One region of the Serratia sp. HNCC26DJ206 genome, then DNA from elsewhere that is predicted to be linked to it. Evidence: predicted binding sites of a transcription regulator. Region 1 holds the regulator's gene; each other region holds the start of a gene.
What was found. Region 1 encodes LexA, which represses DNA repair genes until DNA is damaged. Its sites were predicted from a motif close to TNCTGTATGTACATACAGNA; they were not measured.
Positions count from the first base shown of each region.

Region 2: dinB (DNA polymerase IV) is a predicted target of LexA. The motif match lies at 1,570-1,589, and genes of this name have one in related genera.
Region 3: sulA (SOS-induced cell division inhibitor SulA) is a predicted target of LexA. The motif match lies at 1,347-1,366, and genes of this name have one in related genera.
Region 4: AC2A1E_RS16865 (metal-dependent hydrolase) is a predicted target of LexA. The motif match lies at 1,219-1,238, and genes of this name have one in related genera.

Region 1 is NZ_JBXUGP010000023.1:55,860-59,037, forward strand. Features, by position in the region: gene dinF (MATE family efflux transporter DinF) at 1-1,215, opposite strand, end outside; gene lexA (transcriptional repressor LexA) at 1,326-1,934, opposite strand; gene AC2A1E_RS16240 (diacylglycerol kinase) at 2,062-2,430, opposite strand; gene plsB (glycerol-3-phosphate 1-O-acyltransferase PlsB) at 2,579-3,178, shown strand, end outside.
Region 2 is NZ_JBXUGP010000049.1:11,268-14,445, reverse strand. Features, by position in the region: gene pepD (beta-Ala-His dipeptidase) at 1-431, shown strand, start outside; gene dinB (DNA polymerase IV) at 497-1,555, opposite strand; gene nqrM ((Na+)-NQR maturation NqrM) at 1,825-2,052, opposite strand; gene AC2A1E_RS22475 (FAD:protein FMN transferase) at 2,060-3,076, opposite strand; gene nqrF (NADH:ubiquinone reductase (Na(+)-transporting) subunit F) at 3,089-3,178, opposite strand, start outside.
Region 3 is NZ_JBXUGP010000062.1:8,718-11,895, forward strand. Features, by position in the region: gene yccS (YccS family putative transporter) at 1-437, shown strand, start outside; gene AC2A1E_RS23375 (TfoX/Sxy family DNA transformation protein) at 426-1,088, opposite strand; gene sulA (SOS-induced cell division inhibitor SulA) at 1,388-1,894, shown strand; gene ompA (porin OmpA) at 2,255-3,178, shown strand, end outside.
Region 4 is NZ_JBXUGP010000024.1:89,242-92,419, forward strand. Features, by position in the region: gene AC2A1E_RS16860 (L-cystine transporter) at 1-466, opposite strand, end outside; gene AC2A1E_RS16865 (metal-dependent hydrolase) at 648-1,196, opposite strand; gene kduD (2-dehydro-3-deoxy-D-gluconate 5-dehydrogenase KduD) at 1,370-2,131, opposite strand; gene kduI (5-dehydro-4-deoxy-D-glucuronate isomerase) at 2,190-3,026, opposite strand.

The DNA.
Region 1 (3,178 bases):
CAATGTGAATAACGTCAATCCATAACCGACAGTGGCCACTGCCATGCTGTTGCGCATTTCTGCCCCGCGAGTCGCGCCGATAAACATGCCGTCCAGCAGATAACACCAAACACCCACCAAGGGCAGCAGCACCTGCCAAGGCAGGTAATGGTTCGCCAGAGCACGTAATTCGGGCAGCGAGGTTAACGCTGCCACGATGTGCTGCCCTGCAAGCATATAAATCAGGGCAAAACCGAGCGCCACCAGGCACGCCTGCCTGCAAGCCGCACGCCATACTTTATGCAGTTGGCGATCGTCCCGCGCCCCATAAGCATGGCCAGAATGTGCCTCAACCGCATAGGCAAAACCATCTAAAGCGTAAGCAGTGAACGTCAGCAGATTCATCAGCACCGCATTCACCGCCACGATTTCACCCCCCATACGCGCCCCCAGAATAGTCAATGAGGCAAAGCACAGTTGCAGTAATAACGAACGCAGCATGATGTCACGGTTAAGCGCCAGCAAACGGCGCAGATTACCGCGCCAGGCGTTGTGCAGCATCGCCAGAGTAATCCCGCGCATCCGCAGCACCCGCCACGACAGCCACAGCCCCAGTAACAGCGTGGCATACTCGGCAATCGCCGTTGCGGCTGCGGCGCCCTGCACATTCCAGCCCAGCCCCATCACCAGCCAAATATCCAACACAATATTCAGCAGGTTACCGACGATCAGCAAGATCACCGGTGCCCGCACATACTGCACGCCCAACAACCAGCCGAGCAGCACCATATTCGCCAATGCCGCTGGCGCGCTTAACCAACGGATCTCCAGAAACAACCGCGCCTGCGCCAAGACTTCTTTATCGCCCCCGACAATCTGCAAGGCCAGTGCGATCAGCGGCGCTCGCAGCAGCACAATCGCCACCCCGGCCACCAGCGCCAACAGCAGCGGTTGCATAAAAGCCCTGGCCAGCCGTTGCGGATCCTGCGCGCCCAACGCCTGCGCCGCCAGCCCGGTGGTGCTCATACGCAGGAACAGCAGCAACATGAACAGGAAACTGGTCGCCATTGAGCCCACGGCAACCCCACCGAGATAAGTCGGGCTATCGAGATGGCCGATAACGGCGGTATCCACCAGGCCAAGCAAGGGAACGGTGATATTGGAGAAAATCATCGGCAACGCCAGGCGCCACAACGCTTTATCGGTGTCGCTGGTAAAAGCAGAAATCAGGCGCATAGTGAAATGTTCCCGTGGCCGTGCGGTGACGATGGTTTAGAAGAGGTATCGCCCCAGAGTTGGGGCGATATAATTCTTATTAATTGAAATATCAATCAGGGGTATAACGCTTAGATCCAGTCGCCGTTGCGGATCACACCGACGGCTAAACCTTCGATAGTAAAATTCTGCTCGCGCAGATCGACCACAATCGGCTGGAATTCACTGTTTTCCGGCAACAGTTCAACTATGTTGCCATGCTTTTTCAGACGCTTGACCGTCACTTCATCTTCGATACGTGCCACCACGACTTGGCCGTTACGCACGTCCTGAGTTTTATGCACCGCCAGCAGATCGCCGTCGAGGATACCGATATCACGCATCGACATACCGTTAACACGCAGCAGGAAATCAGCGTTAGGTTTGAACAAAGAAGGATCGACTTTGTAGTGCCCTTCAATGTGTTGCTCGGCCAGCAAAGGTTCACCGGCAGCAACGCGGCCAACCAGAGGTAACCCTTCTTCATCTTCCATCAGCAGACGGATACCGCGCGAAGCACCGGAGATAATTTCGATCACCCCTTTGCGGGCCAGCGCTTTCAAATGCTCTTCGGCGGCATTAGGCGAACGGAATCCCAAACGCATGGCGATCTCGGCACGTGTTGGTGGCATGCCCGTTTGCGCAATATGATCGCGAATCAGGTCGTAGACCTCTTGCTGTCTGGTAGTTAATGCTTTCATTCCGCCCCCTGTTTGTTTATACAGTCTTGCTGTGAGTATATACAGGTAAGCCGGGATTGGGAACCGAAGAATAAATAAAAATCAGGGATTAGCGAAGCAGTTCGCAACATTACGCCCCTTTTCAAGGTCAACTAAAATGCTGCCACAGCACTGAACCCCAGACGAACAGCGCCAGCATAATCGTCAATGAAACCGCCGCCGAGCCCATGTCTTTTGCCCGGCCAGACAATTCATGGTAATCCGTCCCCACGCGATCGACGATGGCCTCAATCGCGCTGTTGAGGATTTCGACAATCATCACCAGCAGTACAGAGCCAATCAATAAAATGCGCGCTATCGCACCCACATCCAGCCAAATCGCCAGTATGATAGCCACGATGACCGCGACCGATTCCTGACGGAATGCGGCTTCGTTCTGCCAGGCTGCGGTTAAGCCTTTATATGAATAGCCTACCGCCTTAATGATGCGTGTCAGGCCCGTTGCTTTATTTGCCATGTTAAGAGCACCTTTCTCTAAGGTGAGTCATAATTTACCTATGTGTTTCCAGAGCCGTTAACGGCCTTGGAATTCCCAACACCACAGATCTGCTACCTGGTTTCTGGTATGCTTGCGGCGCATTGCTAACAAGAGGCTTTATGTTGTTATGTTAGGTTGGCGTAAAATATATTATAAACTATTGAATTTACCACTGAAAATGTTGGTAAAAAGTAAGGTTATCCCTTCGGATCCGGTCACGGAGTTAGGGTTAGATCCCTCACGGCCAATTCTGTATGTTTTACCTTATAATTCCAAGGCAGATTTGCTCACCTTGCGCACCCAGTGCCTGGCGTTGGATCTGCCCGACCCCCTTAACTCGCTGGAGATCGACGGCGCCGTTCTGCCGAGCCACGTGTTTATCCATGAAGGCCCGCGCGTATTCCGCTATTACACGCCAAAAGAAGAATCGGTAAAACTGTTCCACGACTATCTGGATCTGCACCGCAGCAATCCGGATCTCGACATTCAGATGCTTCCGGTATCCGTGATGTTCGGCCGCTCACCGGGGCGTGAAGGGCACGGAACACCGCATCTGCGCCTGCTGAACGGCGTACAGAAATTCTTCGCCATACTGTGGTTAGGGCGTGACAGTTTTGTCCGCTTCTCCAATACCGTTTCTCTGCGGCGCATGGCCACCGAGCACGGTACTGACAAAACCATCGCGCAGAAACTGGCGCGTGTCGCGCGCATGCACTTCTCGCGTCAG
Region 2 (3,178 bases), on a different contig from region 1:
CCTCACTGAACGTCGGCGTCGTTACCACCAGCGAAAAAGAAGCAGAGATCGTCTGCCTGATCCGCTCTCTGATCGACAGTGGTAAAGATTATGTAGTGGGGATGCTGAGCGCACTGGGCCAACTGGCTAACGCCCAGACCGAAGCCAAGGGCGCTTATCCTGGCTGGCAGCCGGATGCCAATTCACCGGTAATGCAGTTGGTGCGTGAAACCTACCAGAAACTGTTTAACAGCACGCCAAACATTATGGTGATCCACGCCGGGTTGGAATGTGGCTTGTTCAAAAAGCCTTACCCGCATATGGATATGGTGTCGATTGGGCCAACCATCACCGGGCCACACTCGCCGGACGAGCAGGTGCATATTGCCAGCGTTGGGCAATACTGGACGCTGTTGACCGAACTGCTGAAAGCGATTCCTGAGCGCGAATAAGAGTACCGCTGGCAGGGTACAATCCTTGTTCTCTGCCAGCTTAATTCAGCATCAACCGCCCGTTATTACCACGTCAGCACCAGTTGCCGCTCAAGCTGCGGATCCAGCAACGTCACATGCAAGCCCACCAGGCGCACGCCGCGCCCTTCCCGCCGCTCTTGCCACACTCTTCGGGCTACGTTGATCAAATCCTCTTGATTCAGTACCGGCCAGATATGCTCCTGCGTGGTCTGCTGAAAGTCCTGAAACTTCAGTTTCACCCCTTGTCGGGCGATATGCAGATCCGGTTTAACCTTACGCAAACGCATCTCCAACTCGGGATAGAGTTTGTCGACAATCAGCGTCTCGCAATCTTCCCAACGATGAATATCCTCCGCTAGCGTGCGCTCAACGCCAACCGACTTACGTAGGCGATCGGGGGAAACCTCGCGCTCATCAATACCCTGGCTGCGTTCCCACAGCACCCGGCCAAACTTGCCAAAGCTTTTGAGCAGGGCCGCCAGATCGTATTGCTGCACATCGGCGCAGGTGAACAAGCCTAGCTCTTCCAGCCGCTTGGCGGTCACTTTACCCACACCTGGGATTTTGCCGAGCGGCAACTGCTGCAAAAATGCGGGTACCTGCGCGGGCGTAATCACGTATTGCCCGTTAGGTTTATTCAATTCCGAGGCGATTTTGGCGAGAAATTTGATCGGTGCGATCCCGGCCGAGGCGGTGAGATGCAATTCATCTGAGATCGCCTGACGGATCTCTTGGGCGATCAGCGTTGCTGAACCGCTGCACTGTGCGCTGTCGCTCACATCCAGATAAGCTTCGTCCAGCGATAGCGGTTCAATCAGTGACGTGTAACGGGCAAAAATAGCGCGGATCTGCTGCGAGGCTTCTTTATAGGCCGCCATCCGTCCCGGTAGCAACTTCAGATGCGGGCAAAGCTTGAATGCCATAGCGGTAGACATAGCGCTACGCACACCGTAACGGCGCGCAGGATAGTTGGCGGTGCTGATCACCCCACGCCGATCCGCACTGCCGCCAATCGCCAATGGAATATCGCGCAGGCTGGGATCGTCGCGCATTTCCACCGCCGCGAAGAAGCAATCCATATCGACATGAATGATTTTACGCATCTCACCTCCCATAACACTGTTTAAATATACAGTTAATTATGGAAAAACTCAAACATGGCGATGATCCGAGTGGCAAAAAAAGGGTTCTGTAGACAAAACCCGGAGGTTGATGACAAAGTCGCTCTCTAGCCCGAGATACCCGGGTCTAGCGCACCGAGGGGCACTCCGACGGCTTACGCCGTTACGACCCCTTCGGCACGCTCCCCCTAATAACCGGCTTTGCCTACCGTCTGAGAGTTCTGTAGACAGAACCCCTTGATATTCAGCGGTTATAAGATGCGGTGCTTTTCCAGTTGCTCACGCCGCCGCGCTTCTTTCGCCAAACGCTTCTTGCGTGCATCGCAGGGTTCTGGGCAATCGCAGACCTTTTCCATTCCCAACGCGGTGATCCCCCCGCAACTGCCTTGCAGGGTTTTGCGCCGGAACAGATAGCCAAGCGACATACCGATAACCACCAGCAGAAACAGCACAAAAGATGCAACGAATACCGTCAGCATAACCGCCTCACTCGCTTTTCTTCAGATAGGGTTTAAACGCCTCGGAATAACGCTCTTCAAAGCCGTTGGTGGTTTTCACGATCATAAATACCGGAATCCCCATCAGATTGGCCAACGCCATGCCTCGATCCGGCCCCAACACATTCAGACCGGTGGAAAGGCCGTCAGCGGTCATACACTGCGGGCTGATCACGGTAACCGACACCAGATGGTGATTGATCGGCTTACCAGTGTTCGGATCGATAGTATGAGAATAGCGCACGCCATCCTGTTCGAAGTAGTTACGGTAATCACCGGAGGTAGCGACGGACATTTCACCCGGTTCAATCACCAGATGCGCCTGTTGTTCCACACCGGCGGTTGGGCGTTCAATGGCAATACGCCACGGTTTTTTCTCACCGTTGTGGCCGCGGGTACGCACTTCGCCACCGATATCAACCATGTAGTTTTTGACCTGCTGTGATTGCAGGTACTGCGCGATCACATCCACACCATAACCTTTGGCGATAGAAGAGAGATCGACATACAACTCCGGAATGCTCTTCACCAGCGCGTTACCTTCGACCGACAGCTTGTCGATACCGGTCCAACTGCGGCGCAGCGCCAACTCAGCGGCGCTCGGCACTTTATTCGGACGGCCTTCAGGGCCAAAGCCCCACAGATTTACCAGCGGCCCAACGGTGACATCAAGCGCGCCGTCGGTCACCCGGTTGATACGCAATGCTTCCAGCACGACTTCCGTGGTTGCAGCGGAAACCGGGAACGGTTGGTTCACTTCGCGGCTGGCGTTAAACCGGCTCAGTTCAGAATCAGGCCGATAGGTCGACATCTGATCGTTAACCTGTTCCAGCCGTTTATCGATCTCAGCGCGCAACGCCTCAACGGCGGGCGTCTCTTCCCCAGGAACAAAACGGATCGAGTAATAGGTTCCCATCGTCTTGCCGTCGAGGTTTTCCTGCTTCGGCTCACAACCCGCCAATAGCAAAGTGGCGCCAAGCGCCACTATTGTCATGCAAAACTTCATTCAACCGCCTGTTTAACCACCAAAATCATCAAGCATAATGTTATCGTCTTCAACACCCAGATCCTTCAGCATTTTGATCACTGCCGCGTTCATCATTGGTGG
Region 3 (3,178 bases), on a different contig from region 1:
TGCCTTATCGCATTGCCCGCCGGGATGCACATAACAGCGATGCAGAACTGGCTTCAGTGATTTCCAACATGTCTGCGGACCCTAAAGCAGATAAAACCATTCAGGACGCGGCTTTCCGCTTGTTGTGTCTTAACCACACACTGCTAAGCTATATTTCAGCACTCGGAGCACACCGCAAGCGCCTGAATAACTCCGCCGTGCTGGACTTGCTAAATGATGCCGTATGTTATGTTGATGGCGCATTGCACCACGATGCACAAGACCATCAACGTATCATGCAAGCTCTGGAGACGCTCTCCGCACGTATCGAGCAGTTAACGCCTGAACCTGAAAGTGAAGAACAACTGGTGTTGCAACAAATTGGATTAGTGCTTGAACTGCTCCCAGAACTGACGGCACTCAACGCACAGATCGGTAAAGCAGAATTAATTATTTAGGGGCCAAGTGCCCGACTTTTTTTCCAAACGCGGCTTCAGACAAGGAAGCACCATGGTTTCTTCGAACCACTCGATCAACTCTTCCTTCTGAGAGGCTGGTAATGCGGCATGGTGATACCCCGCCAGTGCTCCAGCTAGTGATATCAACACTTTCATGCCGAGACCTTGTTGCTGCTGCAACAGTTTGAGGTAGCAATCTCTGGCACCCAGCAAGCGCAATTCATAAATGCTCTGTATGCCAGCCCGCCATAATAAGCGTTCCATTGCTACATCAATGTTCGGTAAGTCTTTCAACCTACCATTGCTGCGGGTTTTCACCGTAATCTCTTTACGTGTTTCACACACCGCCTGCCAGGCGAGCGCGAACAGTTCCTGGCTTTCCTGCCATAAGGATTCATCCACCCAATAATAGCGCATGGTCACTGGCGCCCCGCGCTTTAGATACGTCATATTCACCATCCCACGCCCACGAAATGTCGACTCCAGGCTCTCGGTAGCACGCAAATACAATTCTCCCTCTGCAATGACGGCAAACATCGTGCCGTCGGCCAACAAGCCGTATCCGCCAAATTGCGAACGTGTAGTAATTTTTCCTAATGCGGCAAAGCAGACTTTTGCCTGTGCGATCCTTCCTGCAGACCTGCCTTTCATTAAAACCTCCTTGAGTGAATGATGATCTATACCCGCCACATCTCAATATGCTGGGATGTTGCTGCTCACCTATATTTTGAAATCCATTAGGCATAGACATTCGTTACATCAATGAAATAAACGTAACTGGAACAACTAATTAGGGAAAATACGCATTATCCCCTTCGGTGCCAATCACAAAATTGAGGTGTATAAAAAAGAATCGCAAATATGCGAGGCGTCACGAAAATTTGAGTTGATCTTCTGTTTTGATAGCTATACTGTACATACATACAGTAACACTACGGGCGGGATACTTCATGCGTACTCAATCACTCTATCAACCCCAGTTCAGCCATACTTCTTTTGCGGTTAACAAGACTGCAGAAATGTCTCACAACGGTAAGGTCAATGGACTCATCAGTGAACTTGTTTACAGCGAGCACCAACCCGTTGTGGCGCAACTCCTTGTACCACTGCTGCAACAGCTGGGTATGCAGTCACGCTGGCTGTTATGGCTGACCCCACAACAGAAGCTCAGCAAGCAGTGGCTACAGCAAGCCCAGTTACCTGTCGATAAAGTGGTACAGTTGAGCCAGATCAGCCCAATGGATACCGTCGACGCCATGGAGAAAGCATTGCTGACCGGTAATTACAGTGTCGTGCTTGGATGGTTGCCAGAACTGACCGAAGAAGATCGCCTAAAATTGAGTCGGGCAGCGGAATTGGGTAACGCTTATGGATTCATAATGCGCCCGCAGCGAGACGTAGATCCCTCACACGGACACTGTTCTACGCTAAAAATTCACTCTTCTTTGTATCATTAAGTAAATTTAGGATTTTTCCCATCGTTCTTTACCCCTAGTGAGAGAACTCACATGGGATCATGCACAAAGCTAGGTTGGCTGGGGTTTCGCATCAATTATTGTACAAAAAGCAGACACGGTTCTTGTTGTAATATGTTAGCGAATATGTCTAGTTCCATGTTTTTTTTTAGAGCTTTATCACATCACACTTGTAACTTTCGCGCCACGTTGTAGACTTTACATCGCCGAGGTTGCTCTATAAGGCCAGAAAAACTGGCAGAGTGACAAACGAGGGTACAAACCTGGGCGAATGAATTTAAACCAAGGGCTTAAAGCAGCTTTAAAGCTCATTGCCTATTTGGATGATAACGAGGCGCAAAAATGAAAAAGACAGCTATCGCATTAGCAGTGGCACTGGCAGGTTTCGCTACCGTAGCGCAAGCCGCCCCAAAAGATAACACCTGGTACACCGGCGCAAAACTGGGCTGGTCCAAGTATTATGACACTGGGTTCGACGGTAATGGCTTTGACAGCACTATCGGCAATGGTCCAACCCACAGAACTCAACTGGGTACAGGCGCGTTTGTAGGTTATCAAGCGAACCAATACCTGGGCTTCGAAATGGGTTATGACTGGCTTGGCCGTATGCCTTACAAAGGCAGCGTGAACAATGGTGCTTTCAAAGCTCAAGGCATTCAGTTGGCAACCAAGCTGAGCTACCCAATCATGAACGATCTGGACATTTACACTCGTCTGGGTGGTATGGTTTGGCGTGCAGATTCTACCGCTTACTACGGTGCAACTGGTGATCGTATCAGTGCTCACGATACTGGCGTTTCTCCTCTGGCAGCAGTAGGTCTTGAATACGCTCTGACCCAGAACTGGGCTACCCGCCTGGATTACCAGTGGACTAACAACATCGGTGACAAAGGTACCGTTGGTGCTCGTCCAGATAACGCCATGCTGAGCGTTGGTGTTTCTTACCGTTTCGGCCAGGATGAAGTTGCTGCTCCAGTAATTGCTCCAACTCCAGCCCCAGCTCCAGTTGTTGAAACCAAGAAGTTCACCCTGTCTTCTGGTGTTCTGTTCAACTTCGGCAAATCTACTCTGAAGCCAGAAGGTCAACACGCTCTGGATGAACTGTACAGCCAACTGAGCTCTCTGGATCCGAAAGACGGTTCTGTAGTAGTTGTCGGCTTTACTGACGCAGTAGGTTCTGCTGAGTCTAACCTGCGTCTGTCTGAGCAACGTGCACGTAGCGTTGTGGATTACCTGGTTTCTAAAGGTATCCCAGCAGACAAGATC
Region 4 (3,178 bases), on a different contig from region 1:
CCACATAGTTGCTCTCAATCGCTAAAAGACGTGCGCTTTCCTGCGTGCCTTGCACTAAGCCTTCGGCAGTCAGGCCGAACAGGTTGGTCACTAATACTCCCACCAATGCGGCGATCAGTGTAGTGAACAGCAGGGTACCAATGGTCAGGACGCTGATTTTGCCCAAAGAAGCGGCGTTATGCAGTTTGGCTACCGCACTCAGGATCGAGGCAAATACCAGTGGCATCACGATCATCTGCAGCAGTTGCACGTAGCCGTTACCGACGATGTTGAACCAGGTGATGGATTCTTTCAGCACTGGGTTGTCTGAACCGTAAACCCATTGCAATGCTAAACCGAACAGCACGCCGATCACCAGACCGACCAAAACTTTCTTCGCCAGACTCCATTGCTTATGGCGGGTTTGCGCCAACAGCAAAAGGAGGGCGACAAAAACCAGCACGTTTAATACGAGCGGTAGATTCATCCCATATCTCCATCATCTTTTTATAGTCTAAAAGTGCTACCCAGCAGAGGTGTAGCGATGTAAATATCGTAACAGTTTGCTGGAAAGCCCACTTATATCCAAATGGAATTGAATATAACTTTCAGCTCGAATTTGTTTAATTTATAGGCCTAAAGAGGAGGAAATCATCGATTTTTTGTGATCACAATCGAATATTTTTTATTTGCTCAAAATATGACTGCACGGGGAAGGTGTATCCCCCTTGCCAATAGAGAGCAAAAGCGACCAGGCACAAACACAAGACACGTTCCAGTTGGTTACCTTTCTGCGAATTCAGCAGCGGCAGACCGAAGCGCCAACGGCAAGGCCAAAGCAGCGGTACTCCGGCCGGGGTCAGCATATCGGCCAGTAAATGACTGAAGTAACCGATGATCATGGCGTGCAGCACATCAATAGGAATTGGCCAACTGTGTGGCACATCTAAACGGAATAACATCATGCCACCGACGATCGCCAGCAGGCTGTGAGTGAAGCCGCGGTGGCCGAAAGCGCGTGATATGGGAATCGCGATCCAGCGCAGGCGCTGGCCAAGCACTGATTTAGGATGGTCGATGTCCGGCAATAACGATGTCAGCAAGGCCGCAGGAATAATGTGCCACCAGTCACCGTTGGCCAGTTCAGGCGTGACCTCTGCCTTTTTGGCGAAGATCGCACAGGCAACAGAGAAAATAAGATGTCCTTCCGCGGTCATGCTGTGGTTATTCCGGTTACTAAACTGTTAATTTATCCAGTATATGGTTTTTTTTACAGTTGCGGAAGATGTTACCACGTAACTAATTGTTTATTTTACGGCGTATTACAATGGGTTGAGCCAATAAAAAGGCTCTGCATGCAGAGCCCAGAAAAGTGTTTTGTTGCTGGTGCTTAACGTGCCAGCCAACCGCCATCAACCGCGAGGGTATAACCATTCACATAGTCGGAAGCCGCGGAGGCCAGAAAGACGATCGGCCCCATAATGTCTTCCGGTGTTCCCCAACGTCCGGCGGGAATGCGCTCCAGAATTTGCTGATTGCGTTCTTCATTAGTGCGCAGTTGCTGGGTGTTGTTGGTGGCCATGTAGCCAGGGGCAATGGCGTTCACGTTGATACCATATTGCGCCCATTCGTTCGCCAGCAGGCGGGTAATGCCCAACACGGCGCTTTTTGAGGCGGTATAGGAAGGAACGCGGATACCGCCCTGGAAAGAGAGCATCGAGGCAATATTAATGATTTTGCCGCCGCTCCCTTGGCTGACAAACTGTTTCGCCACGGCCTGCGCCATAAAGAACAAGGTTTTGATGTTAACGTCCATCACATCGTCCCAATCTTTTTCATTGAAGCTGAGCGCGTCCTCACGCCGGATAATACCCGCGTTATTTACCAGAATATCCACCCTGCCGAATTCGCGGATAGTTTCTTCCAGCAATGAAGGAATGGCGTCAATCTTGCCGAGATCGGCGTTCAAATTCAGGAAGCGGCGCCCAAGCTGAGTCACTTTAGCCATCGTTTCATGCGGATCGCTGCGGTTGACGCCGATAATGTCGCAGCCGGCCTGAGCCAGCCCAACCGCTATACCTTGGCCCAAACCGGTATTGCAGCCGGTGATGAGCGCCACTTTGCCTGTTAAATCAAAGGAATTCAAAATCATGACTGTATTCTCGTGCTGCACGGCGCGGGTGCACCGTGCAGATGCTGGCTGAAGGGATTTAACGCAGATCGCAGGTAGCGAGATGGTCCATGTCACCAAAGACCTGATTTTCGCCAACCATACCCCAGATAAAGGTATAACGTTTGGTGCCGACACCAGAATGAATGGACCAGCTTGGTGAGATCACCGCCTGTTCATTCTGTACCAGTAGATGACGTGTTTCCTGCGGTTGCCCCATCATGTGGAACACTGCGGTGTCGTCGTCCATGTCGAAATAGAAATACACTTCCATGCGGCGATCATGGGTATGACAGGGCATGGTGTTCCAGAGATTGCCTTCCGCCAGTTTGGTCAGGCCCATGGTGAGCTGGCAGGTGGGTAAGACGTCCGGAACGATGAATTTGTTGATGGTACGGCGGTTGCTGGTGGCATCATCACCCAACGTTTGCGGTGAGGCTTCTGCCAGGGTGATCTTTTTATTGGGGTAATGGGTATGCGCAGGGGCGCTGTTGTAATAGAACTTGGCAGGTTGCTGGGCATCCACGCTGCTGAATTCAACACGCTGTGCACCTTTGCCCACGTACAACGCTTCTTCGTGGCCAATTTCGTAGGTATGACCATCCACTACCACGATGCCCGGCCCGCCGATATTAATCATGCCTAACTCACGGCGCTCAAGGAAATAGCTCACGCCCAGTTGCTTACCCACTTCGTCGCCGATGCTGACCGTAGTATTCACCGGTTTAACCCCACCGATAATGATGCGGTCAATATGGCTGTAGGTCATCGTGTAGTTGTCGGTTTCGAAGATATTCTCAATCAGGAATTCGCGGCGTAATCCAGCGGTGTCGAGCTGTTTAGCGTGGTCACTGTGAATGCTTTGACGAACGTCCATGGCAATGTCTCTCTTCTTTGAAGTTCACCATTGAGGAAGAAAGCACCGGGCCGCCAACTGGCGCTGTGTGGCAGTAACAGCGGTCATCGGCTGCCCGGCGTTTTCTTTATGGCGCCAGCATAGAACGCCTGACATATGAATTCAATAAAAAT